Regions from separate parts of the Devosia sp. A449 genome, predicted to be linked through region 2. Evidence: predicted binding sites of a transcription regulator. Region 2 holds the regulator's gene; the other holds the start of a gene.

Region 1 (5,872 bases), on a different contig from region 2:
GTGCGCCGCCGGTCCGATCAGCCGTGAGCGGATGGCGTTGGACACATTGTCGAACAGGAACACCACGCCGAGGATCAGCAGCACCATATAGGCGACCTTGTCCCAGTCCGAATTGGTGCCCATGGCTTCGAGCAGTTTGAGCCCAATGCCGCCGGCCCCCACCGCGCCGATAATGGTGGCCGAGCGGGTATTGCTCTCCCAGAAATACAGCGACTGGGAAATGAACACCGGCAGCACCTGCGGCACCACGCCGAAGCGGTTGACCGAGCCGGCGCTGGCGCCGACCGATTTGACGCCCTCGCGCTGCTTGTCGTCGACATTTTCCAGCGCCTCGGCATAGACCTTGCCCAGCGCCCCGGTGTCGGTGAACAGGATCGCGGCGATGCCGGGGATGGGGCCCGGGCCAAAACCCCGGGTGAAGAATAGCGCCCAGATCAGCATGTCGATGGAGCGCAAAAAGTCGAAACTGCGCTTCATCAGCCAATTGACCGGGCGGCTGGCGGTGATGTTGCGGGCGGCGATGAAAGCCAGCGGAAAGGCGATCAGCGTGGCAAACAGCGTTCCGACAAAGGCCATCACCAGCGTCTGCATCAGCTTGGCCAGAATATCGCCATGCTGCCAGGTGCGGTTGCCCAGCCATTCGCTCAACACCAATGATCCCTGGCCTTGGAACACGAGGCCGATGGTCGACACCAGATCATTGCCCCAGAGCGGCGAGCGCGGATCGTAAAGGAAATTGGCCCAGCCGAGGAAACGGCGCTGCACCGCCACCTGATTGCTGCGAATTTCCGCCTGCCCGGCAAAGCCGTAATTGACCAGCACCTTGCTGCCATCCTGCTCAATGGCAGAGGGCGCATTGTCGGGCGCAAAAGCTCCTTCTTCGGTGATGCTCACCGGCCAGATCGTGCCATCGAGATGCACATCCACCTGCGTGGTGGAGATTTCCAGCCGGTCATCGGCGCTGCCAAAACTCGCGGTCATTCCACCATCTGCGCGCGGCGTCAGCCAGTCAATCTTGGCGCCTTCGGCATATTGCCCCCGGCTCGACCATTGTGGCGTCACCGCGCCATCGGCGAAGCGCAGGCGCGGCTGGGCCCGCCAGCTATACCAGTCTTGAATATAGATCGCAGCGCGATCCCATTTGCCGTTCTGCAGCGCCGGTCCGACGCTGAAGAAAAACCAGCAGAACACCAGATAGGCCAGTGTTGTCGCGATGCCGACCGGCAGGCCCCAGCGCTGGAAAAAACTCTGCTGAAACACGGCCGGATATTTGGCGGCGAGGCGGTGGCGCTCGGCGAGACTGATCGTGGTCATCAGGCTTTCTCCCGGCCCAGTTGGAAGGATTGGTCGCCCACCAGCCGGCGGCGCAGAAAGCCGGAGAACTGGTCGATGGCGATGACCGTCACCAACAGCAGGATGACGATGGCATAGGTTTTTGCGGCATGGTCGCGACCGATCGACAGGCGGAACGCCTCGCCGATGCCGCCGCCGCCGACCGCGCCGATAATGGTGGAGGCGCGGACGTTGATTTCGGTGCGCAGCAGCGTGTAGCTGACGAAATTGGGCAGCACCTGCGGCACGATGGCGAAGCGCACCCGCTCCAGCCAGCTGGCGCCGACCGAGCGCAGCCCTTCCTCTGGCTTCATGTCGGCGTTTTCGACCACTTCAAAGAACAGTTTGCCCAGCGCGCCGATGGTGTGCAGCGACACCGCAACGATGGCGGCAATCGGGCCGATGGACAGCACCGCCGTCAGCAACCCGGCAATGACGATTTCGGGAAAGGCCCGTAGCACTTCCATGATGCGCCGCACCACCCACCGCACCGCGCCTGCGCCAACCAGATTGGTGGCGGCGAAAAAGCACAGCACGAAGGCCAGCGAGCCGCCGATTATGGTCGACACGATGGCGATATTGACCGTGATGATCAGCTGATAAATGAAGTTCGGAATGTAGAAGCTGTCGGTCAGATACAGGCGATCCGCCGTGTAATTATATTTGAGCGAGCCGTCGTAATAAGGCGACTCGATATCGAACATGGCGCGGACGATCTCGAACGGATCATTGGGCACGAAGTTCTTCAGGAAATCGAACAGATAGGGTAGCCGCTCGAAGAATTTGCCCGAGTTGGCCGCGTTGGCGTAATTCATCGCCGCACCCAGCGCCACCAGCACCAGCGCCACGCCGATGAGCGAATAGACCCGCCGGGTGAGCACCTGACTGCGATAGTGGCGCAGCAGGGTCTGGCTGGCGGGAGAGAGGCCCGGTGGGGCGTGGGCGGTGTCCGTCATGCTGTGTCTCCACATTCACGATGTCATCCCGGACCTGATCCGGGATCCACCCCGAGATCTCAGGATGGGCCCCGGCTTTCGCCGGGGTGACACCGCGTTTGCTGGTCGTTCGGAAAGCAAAAATGGCGACGCCGGAGCGTCGCCATTACAGGATAAAATCAGCCGCCGATGACCGACTTACGGGCGTCGATGATGGTCTGGTAGAAAGCCTGATTGGCCGGAGCGAAATCGACATAGCCGCCGCTGGTGAAGCTGTCGAAGCACTCGAAATCGGCAGCCGGCAGGCCGGTGAAGAAGGCGGTGACCTTGGCCTTCATCTCGTCGGACAGCTTGTTGGAGACCATCAGCGGGCCGTTGGGGATGATCGGCGACTGCCAGACTTCCACCAGATCGTCCATGTCGAGCAGGCCCTTGTCGACCATGATGCGCAGGTTGCCCGAGGTGTAGCCCTCGGAGAATTCGCCCTGGCCTGAACCAAATGTGGTGCCGACATCCCAGGTGCCGTCGAGCACGCCGAGCACGAGGTTTTCATGGCCGCCGCCGAAACCGGTCGAGCCGTAGAAATCGGCAATCGGGCCGCCGAGATCGACCGGCAGCGCGACGTTGGGGACGAGGAAACCCGAGGTGGAGTCGGGATCGGCAAAGCCGAGCTTCTTGCCCTTGGTCGAGGCAAGATCGGTGATGCCGGAGTCAGCGCGGGCGACCATGATGGTGTGGTAGCCGGTGGAACCGTCGTCCTGCTTGGTGGTCAGCACCGGATCAACGGCGTTGGGGTCCTGCAGGTAGATGGCGGCATAGGACGAGGCGCCCATGATGGCGATGTCGATGGTGCCACCGAGCAGGCCCTGGATGACGCCATTGTAGTCGGGCGACGGGAAGAACTGCACTTCGGAGACGCCGGTCGCGGCCTTCAGCGGCTCGGCGACGCATTCGGAGCGGCGGATCTGGTCGCTCTCATTCTCGCCGCCGTCAAGGCCAATGCGCAGGACGGAAACGTCCTGGGCGAAAGCGGCAGTGGACATGGAGAGGGCCACGGAGGCCAGCAGGAGGGTGCGGATCGCGGTCATGGATGATTTCCTTTGGGGACGCGGGTTGATCGGCAGGCCCGAAGCGGGCTGCGGAACTCGGTTAATGCGCGGCAGGTGCGCTGGTCTTGAGGGTGATGGGGGCGATGGCGGTGGACGTCATCGCCTCGGAGAAGGCTTCCTTGAGCCCGTCGGCGCCATAGATGGTACGGGCCACATCGGTGGTCAGCTCGTTCGGCGTGCCGTCGAACACCACCTTGCCGGCGCTCATGCCGATGATGCGTTCGCAATAAGCCCGCGCCGTATCCAGCGTGTGCAGATTGGTGATGACGGTGATGCCTTCGGCATTGATGTCACGCAGGCTGTCCATGACGATCTGGGCATTGCGCGGGTCGAGGCTGGCAATCGGCTCATCAGCCAGGATCATTTTGGGGCCCTGCATCAGCGCCCGGGCAATCGCCACGCGCTGTTGCTGGCCACCCGACAGGGTCTGCGCCCATTGCAACGCCGTCTGGGCAATATCGAGCCGCTCCAGCGCCTTCAGCGCCGCCAGCTGCTCATCGGGCGAGAACATTTGCAGCAGGTTGAGCACTGGATTGCGGCCATTGAGCCGGCCCAGCATCACATTGGTGATGACGTCGAGCCGGGGCACCAGGTTGAACTGCTGGAAAATCATGGCGCAATCGCGCTGCCAGTTGCGCAGCGCCTGCCCGCGCAGATCCGAGACGCGCAGCCCGTCATAATCGATATAGCCGGAGGACACGTCGTTGAGCCGGTTGATCATGCGCAGCAGCGTCGACTTGCCGGCGCCCGAGCGTCCAATCACCCCGACCATCTGGCCTTGGGGGATTTCGAGGTTCACGGCATCGACGGCCAGCTTGTCGCCGAAGCGCCGCGAAACATTGGAAATCTTGAGCATCTGGCGCCCTCGCCGTTACGTTGGCGCAGACCTAGGGGGGCGACGTGAAGCTGGGATAACACTTGGATGACGGTTGTGTGACCATGCACAGGGGACGATGTGGCCGAGTTTTGGGCTGCTGTGCTGCCCCACCCACCGTGTCACCCCGGCCTTGAGCCGGGGCCCATCCTGAGATGGTCATTTTACGCAAAACGGCCGCAGGGCCAGCATTGGCACCTTGCGGCCGTGGTAACATCTCGAGATGGGTCCCGGCTCAAGGCCGGGATGACATCGGGGTTGGGGCGACTATCGACCCTCGTATTTCTCCAGAAATGCTTCGATCCCCAGCTTGCGAAAATCCGGCAGCGCGGCGTGCAGCGTCTCGTGATCCCAATCCCACCAGGCCAAGGCATCCAGCCTCCCGGCCACATCGTCGCTGAAGCGCTGCTTGATGGTCCGCGCCGGAACGCCCACGGCGATGGCGAAATCGGCCACATCCTTGGTCACCACAGCGTTGGAGCCGATGATGGCGCCATTGCCGATGGTCACGCCCGGCATGATCACCGCGCCATGGCCGATCCAGGTGTCGTGGCCGATGGTGATCCCCTGCCCGGCCCGCCAGTCGAAGAATTCCTGATCGTCCGCTTCGCCCTCGAAATACCAGGCCGAGCGATAGGTGAAGTGATGCAGCGAGGCGCGCTCCATCGGGTGCATCGAGGCATAGATGCGGACATGGCTGGCGATATTGGCGAATTTGCCAATCTGCGCATAGGCGATCTGGGTGTTCTCGACGCAGTAGGAATAATCCCCCAGCGTCGAACGCGACACGCTGCTGCCCGCGCCCACCTCGGTATAGCGCCCCAGCGTCGAGCCGACGACATTGGCGGTCGGGTGGACAGAGGGTTTCTCGCTCAACCGGGTCATGCGGCAATCCTCGGGGCAAAGGCCATCACGTCGACAATCCGGTCCGCCACCTGCTCGCGCACCTCCTCATCGTGGAAAATCCCCAGCAGCGCTACGCCCGCTGCCTTTTTCTCGGCGATCATCGCCACCACCACGCCCCGATTGGTGGCGTCGAGCGAGGCGGTCGGCTCGTCGAGCAGCAGCACCTTGTGGTCCGTGATGAAGCCGCGCGCGATATTGACCCGCTGCTGCTCGCCGCCCGAAAAGGTCGCCGGCGGCAGGCTCCATAGCCGCTCGGGCAGATTGAGCCGCGCTAGCAGCTCCCTGGCGCGGGCCTGTGCCTCAGCCTTGTCGGTGCCGCGCACCACCAGTGGCTCGGCCACCACATCGAGCGCCGACACCCGCGGCACGGTGCGCAAAAACTGGCTGACATAGCCGATGGAATCGCGGCGCAAAGTCAGCACCAGGCGCGGCTCGGCCGTCGCCAGATCGATGATTTCGCCATGGTGCTGCAGCAGAATGGCGCCGGCATCGACGCCATAATTGCCATAGACCATTTTGAGGATCGAGCTTTTGCCCGCCCCTGATGGCCCGCCCAGCACGACGCATTCGCCGGCGGCCACCTCAAAGCTGACATTTTCCACCACCGGCAAGATCACCCCGTCGCGCAAATGCATGGTGAAGGTCTTGGCGAGATTTTGGACGGATAAAGCGGTCATGGTCACACCTGCAAAATCGAAGAGACGAGAAGCTGGGTA
Region 2 (5,872 bases):
ACCATCGTCATCGTCACCCACTCGATGCAGCAGGCCGCCCGCGTCAGCCAGAAGACCGCGTTCTTCCATCTGGGCAATCTGATCGAGGAAGGCGTCACCGAAGACATCTTCACCAATCCGGTCAACAAGCAGACCCAGGATTACATCATGGGCCGCATCGGCTAACGCCCGCGCCCTAAGAGGAATTACCCATGTCCCCGACTGGCACCGACCATATCGTTACCGCCTATAGCGACGAGCTGACGCAACTGGCCCAATCCATCGCCGAGATGGGCGGCCAGGTTGAAGTCGCCATCGAGAACGGCACCAAGGCCCTGCTCAAGCTCGACCGCGAGCTGGCCGACCTCACCATCATCGCCGATCAGCGCATTGACGACATGCAGCGCCAGATCGACGAAATGGCCGTCTCGATGATCGCCCGCCGCCAGCCCATGGCGTCCGACCTGCGCGCCATCATCACTTCCATCCACGTCGCCAATGACCTCGAACGCGTCGGCGACATGGCCAAGCAGTTGGCCCGCCGCTCGCTCAAGCTCGAAGGCCTCAATCTGCAGCCCAGCTTCTATAACGGCGTCAAGAACATGACGGCCTTGGTGCTGCGCCAGATCAAGGATGCGCTGGACGCCTATGCCAGCCGCGACGCCGCCGCCGCCATCGAAGTGTGCAACCGCGACGACGAGGTCGATGCCATGCACACGTCTTTGTTCCGTGAGCTGCTGACCTACATGATGGAAGACCCGCGCAACATCACGCCCTGCACCCATCTGCTGTTCTGCGCCAAAAACCTCGAACGCATCGGCGACCACGCCACCAACATCGCCGAGCGCGCCTATTACCTGCAGACCGGCAAGCAGCTCACCAGCGAAGTCCAGGAACTGCAACGCACCCAGCTCAAGGCCTGATCGGCCTTTCCTCCCCTCCCCCTTGAGGGGAGGGGTCGGGGGTGGGGGTCCATCAGTGACCCGCCAAACCACCCCCTCCCCAGCCCTCCCCTCAAGGGGGAGGGAGATACAAATCGAACGCCGGCGCGCCGGCCCAAGGGGAGCCCCCCATGCCCGCCACCATTCTCGTTGTCGAAGACGAAGGCGATATCGCCATCCTGCTGCGCTATAATCTGGAAGCCGAAGGCTTTGCCGTCGTCACCGCCGAAACCGGCGACGAGGCCCAGCAGGCGGTCCAGGACAAGCTGCCCGACCTGATCCTGCTCGATTGGATGCTGCCCGAAATCTCCGGCATCGAACTGTGCCGACGCTTCCGCGCCCGCGAGGAAACCGCCCGCGTGCCGATCATCATGCTCACCGCCCGCGGCGAGGAAGAAGAGCGCGTCCGGGGCCTCGCCACCGGGGCCGACGACTATGTGGTCAAGCCCTTCTCGGTCCCCGAACTGATGGCCCGCATCCACGCGCTGTTGCGCCGCGCCAATCCCAATCTGGTTACTGCTGCGCTCAAGGTTGGTGATCTCGAACTCGACCGCACCACCCACCGCGTCCGCCGCGCCAGCCGCGACGTCCATCTCGGCCCCACCGAATATCGCCTGCTCGAATATCTGATGCGCCACCCCGGCCGCGTCTATTCGCGTGAACAATTGCTCGATGGCGTCTGGGGCAATGACGTCTATGTTGATGAGCGCACCGTCGACGTGCATATCGGCCGCCTCCGCCGCGCCATCAATCGCGGCAAGGACACCGACCCGATCCGCACCGTCCGCGGCGCCGGCTACGCCTTCGACGAACGCTTCGCCCAGGTGGCGTAAACCCACGGGTGAGCACCATCCCACCCCAAAACGCGGTGTCATCCCGGTCTTGAGCCGGGACCCATCCTGAGATCCAGCCACCGGTTCCATTTCAGGCTGGGCCCCGGCTCAAGGCCGGGGTGACATCGTGGGTGGGCCAAATCTCTACACGTCTGAGGGGTGCCCCCTCAAACCTCCGGAATATCCCTTAACGGCGTATCATCGCTCAGCGGCACCGTCTGCCGTTCGATCAGCCGATGCACCTTCGGCGGCTCGGTCCCCCGATGCAGCGCCCGCAGCTGCTCGCTATTCTCCGCATCCGCCTTGGTGCGCCGCAGATTGTGCCGCACATAGTCGATCCAGGTCGGCACGTGATAGGACTCGGTCCAGATATCGGGATGTTCAAGATCGCGCAGCAGCGCCCATTGCCTGGCCCCGTCGCGGATACGGATGCGGCGCCGCGCCGCCATCAGCGAGAGCAGGCGCGGAATGTCTTCCTGGGCGATGCGATAATCGATCATCACCATGATCGGCCCGCTGCGCGGTCGCATATCGAGTTTCAGGACCGGCTCATTGAAGGTGTCGAGCGGGTTGAGGTCCCGCGAATTGAACTCCGGCAGCGGCAGCCGGAACCCGACCAGCCCACACACCAGCAGCACCAGGCTCGCCATCACCAGGGCGGCCCCCAGCCCGAAGCCATCCGCGCTGGCTCCCCAGACCCAGCTACCCATCGCCATGCCGCCGAACGTGGCGGTCTGATACAGCGAGAGAGCCCGCCCCACCACCCAGCGCGGCGACGACAGCTGGATCGAGACATTGAACAGCGACATCGCCAGCACCCAGCAGCCGCCCGCGGGCAGCAGCGCCAGATGGCTCAGCAGCGGATCGCGGCTCAGCCCGAGCCCCACGCAACTGATGGCAAAGCCGGCACAGGCGAACCGCACGATCACTTCATTGCTGAACCGCTCGCGAATACGGCCATTGAGAAACGCGCCGCCAATCGCCCCCAGCCCGAAGCAGCCCAGCAGCGTGCCATAGACCATCGGGCCGCCGCCCACATATTCACTCGCCACCGAAGGCAGCAGCGCCAAAATCGACACCGCAGCCAGCCCGAACAGGAAGCTGCGAAACAGCACCGTCGTCAGGTTTGGCGACAGCGACACATAGCGCAGCCCCGCCAGGATGGCGCTGCCGAAATCTTCGCGCGGCAGCCGGTTTGGCACGTAATCCGGCTTCCAGCGCAGCAGCGCCACCGTCAGCGGCAGATAGCTCAGCGCATTGAGCGCGAAGGCGGCCGCCGCACCGGCCAGCGCCACGATCACCCCGCCAACCGCGGGGCCGACGCTGCGCATCATGTTGAAGCCCATGGCGTTGAGCGTCACCGCGCCCGGCAGGTCGTGCCGGGGCACGATATCGCCCATCGAAGCCTGCCAGGACGGGTTGAACAACGCCGTGCCGCAGCCGATGAGAAAGGTAAAACTGAGCAACAGCCAGGGCGTCAGCAGCCCCATGAACGCCATCACCGCCAGAACCGCCGAAACCAGCGCCAGCCCGATCTGGGCGATGATCATGACGATGCGGCGGTCGAAATTATCGGCCAGCGCACCCGAGGCCAAGGAAAATACCATGATCGGCAGCGTGGTCGACGCCTGCACCAGCGCCACCATGTTGTGCGAGTCCGTCAGCGTGGTCATCATCCAGCCGGCGCCCACCGACTGCACCAGCCCGCCCAGATTCGATACCAGCGTCGCCGTCCACAGCAGCCGGAAGGTCTCGTGCTTAAACGGTGCCAGCACGGACATTCGCTCAGCCATTACGCACTCTCCCGCTTCACATCGCCTCTAGCTCCGCCATGTGGCCGAACCAAGCCCACAATGGGAGAGAATGCTCTGCTTCGCCAGCCACTAAGTGGCTGGTCCGCTATGTGAAAACGCTCGGGCATAAAAAAACCCTCGGGCCGGGCCCGAGGGTCAAACTCATCGCAGCGCGGATTAGCCGGCTGCGGTGTAAGCCGTCTTCACCACGGTGAAGAACTCCGCCGCATACTTGCCCTGCTCGCGCGGGCCGTAGCTCGAGCCCTTGCGGCCCCCGAACGGCACGTGGAAATCGACGCCGGCGGTCGGCACGTTGACCATCACCATACCGGCTTCGGCATTGCGCTTGAAATGCGTCGCATATTTCAGCGAGGTGGTGACGATGCCGGCGCTGAGGCCGAACTCGGTGTCATTGGCCGTGGCCAGTGCTTCGTCATAATCCTTGACCCGGATGACCGAAGCCACCGGCCCGAAGATCTCTTCGCGGCTGATGCGCATCGAATTGGTCGCTTCGGTAAACAGCGTCGGCTGCAGGAAATAGCCTTCGGTCGCCGACTTCACCAATTCGCCACCGGCCACCAGCTTGGCGCCTTCGGCCTTGCCGATGGCGATATAGTCGGTGTCCTGCTTGAGCTGGCTGGGGTCAACCACCGGCCCGATTTCGGAATTCGCGTCCAGCGCATGACCGACCCGCAGATTGCGCGTCCGCTCGGCCAGTGCCTCGACAAACTTGTCGTGGATGCCTTCGGTGACGATGACGCGCGACGATGCCGTGCAACGCTGCCCGGTCGAGAAAAACGCCGACTGTGCCACGCTCTCGACGGCGGCCTTGAGGTCGGCGTCGTCGAGCACCACGGTCGGGTTTTTGCCGCCCATCTCAAGCTGGAACTTGCGGTTATGCTCAATCGAAGCCGCCGCAACGCGCTTGCCGGTGCCCACCGAGCCGGTGAAGCTGATGGCGTTGACGTCCTTGCTGTCGAGCATGGTCTGGCCGACCACCGAGCCCTTGCCCATCACCAGGTTAAGCACACCCTTGGGCAGGCCGGCCCGCACCAGGATATCGACAATCGCCCAGGTCGAGCCCGGCACCAGATCGGCCGGCTTGATCACCACGGTATTGCCATAGGCCAGCGCCGGCGCGATCTTCCAGGTCGGGATGGCGATCGGGAAATTCCACGGCGTGATGATGCCGATCACCCCGACCGGCTCACGGGTGATTTCCACACCCACGCCGGGGCGGACAGACGCAAGAACTTCGCCAGCTTGCCGCAAGACTTCGCCTGCGAAAAAATCGAAGATTTGCGCCGCGCGGGTCACCTCGCCGATGCCCTCGGGCAGGGTCTTGCCCTCCTCACGGCTGAGCAATTCCCCAAGCTCTGCCTTGCGTTGCAGGATTTCCTGACTGGCTTTGCTGAGGATCGCATGACGCTCCAGAATGCCCGAACGCGACCAGGCCGGGAATGCAGCCTTGGCAGCAGCAATGGCTTGCTTGGTGTCTTCGACGGTAGCGCGGGCGTAAACCCCCACAACTTCAGCGGTATTCGACGGATTGATGTTCTCGATCCCGTCGGAACCCACCCATTCGCCATTGATCAGATTCTTGTGCAATTCAGCCATTTGGGAGTGCCTTTCGGAGGGAGCTAAAGAAGATCGGCCTTGGCCAGGTCGCGCAGCAAATGGCTGGCGCCATAGGTCCAGGGCGGACATTTGGTGGAGAGGTTCACCCTGTTAGATAGGGTGCCCAGCGTCGAAGTCGAGATGGCAACCACGTCGCCGAGCTTGTGGGTAAAGCCCTTGCCGACGCCGCCGCGATCCTTCACCGGAGCGAACATCGTGCCCAGGTAAAGCACCAGCCCATCAGGATATTGGTGATGCCCGCCAATGGTCGCAGCCACCAGGGATTCCGGGGTTCGCGAGATCTGGCTCATCGAGGAATGCCCGTCCAGCACGAAGCCGTCCTCGCCCTCGACCCGCAGCGCAATCTCGGATTGCTTGACCGTTTCCAGCGTAAAATCGCCGTCGAACAGGCGGATGAACGGCCCCAGCGAAGCCGAGGCATTATTGTCCTTGGCCTTGCCCAGCAGCAGCGCCGAGCGGCCCTCGACGTCGCGCAGATTGACGTCATTGCCCAAAGTCGCGCCGATGATTTCGCCCTTGCTGGTCACCACCAGCGCCACTTCCGGCTCCGGATTGTTCCAGCTCGACACCGGATGCAATCCCACCTCGGCGCCATAACCCACTGAACTCATTGGCTGTCCCTTGGTGAAGATCTCGGCGTCCGGCCCGATCCCCACTTCGAGATACTGGCTCCACACGCCCTTCTCGA

What was found. The regulator PhoB, encoded in region 2, activates phosphate uptake and scavenging genes when phosphate is short. The targets are predictions, from matches to a motif close to TGTCATNNANCTGTCAT.
Region 1: a site for PhoB is predicted at 4,288-4,304, ahead of phnC (phosphonate ABC transporter ATP-binding protein). Genes of this name have one in related genera too.

The regions. Positions count from the first base shown of each region.
Region 1 is NZ_JBTMWU010000004.1:199,353-205,224, reverse strand. Features, by position in the region: gene cobM (precorrin-4 C(11)-methyltransferase) at 1-1, shown strand, start outside; gene phnE (phosphonate ABC transporter, permease protein PhnE) at 1-1,314, opposite strand, end outside; gene phnE (phosphonate ABC transporter, permease protein PhnE) at 1,314-2,288, opposite strand; gene phnD (phosphonate ABC transporter substrate-binding protein) at 2,447-3,355, opposite strand; gene phnC (phosphonate ABC transporter ATP-binding protein) at 3,417-4,232, opposite strand; gene ACX3OW_RS13425 (DapH/DapD/GlmU-related protein) at 4,518-5,135, opposite strand; gene phnL (phosphonate C-P lyase system protein PhnL) at 5,132-5,833, opposite strand; gene phnK (phosphonate C-P lyase system protein PhnK) at 5,836-5,872, opposite strand, start outside.
Region 2 is NZ_JBTMWU010000003.1:634,150-640,021, reverse strand. Features, by position in the region: gene pstB (phosphate ABC transporter ATP-binding protein PstB) at 1-165, shown strand, start outside; gene phoU (phosphate signaling complex protein PhoU) at 192-902, shown strand; gene phoB (phosphate regulon transcriptional regulator PhoB) at 1,052-1,753, shown strand; gene ACX3OW_RS12340 (MFS transporter) at 1,921-3,546, opposite strand; gene ACX3OW_RS12335 (aldehyde dehydrogenase family protein) at 3,724-5,163, opposite strand; gene ACX3OW_RS12330 (fumarylacetoacetate hydrolase family protein) at 5,187-5,872, opposite strand, start outside.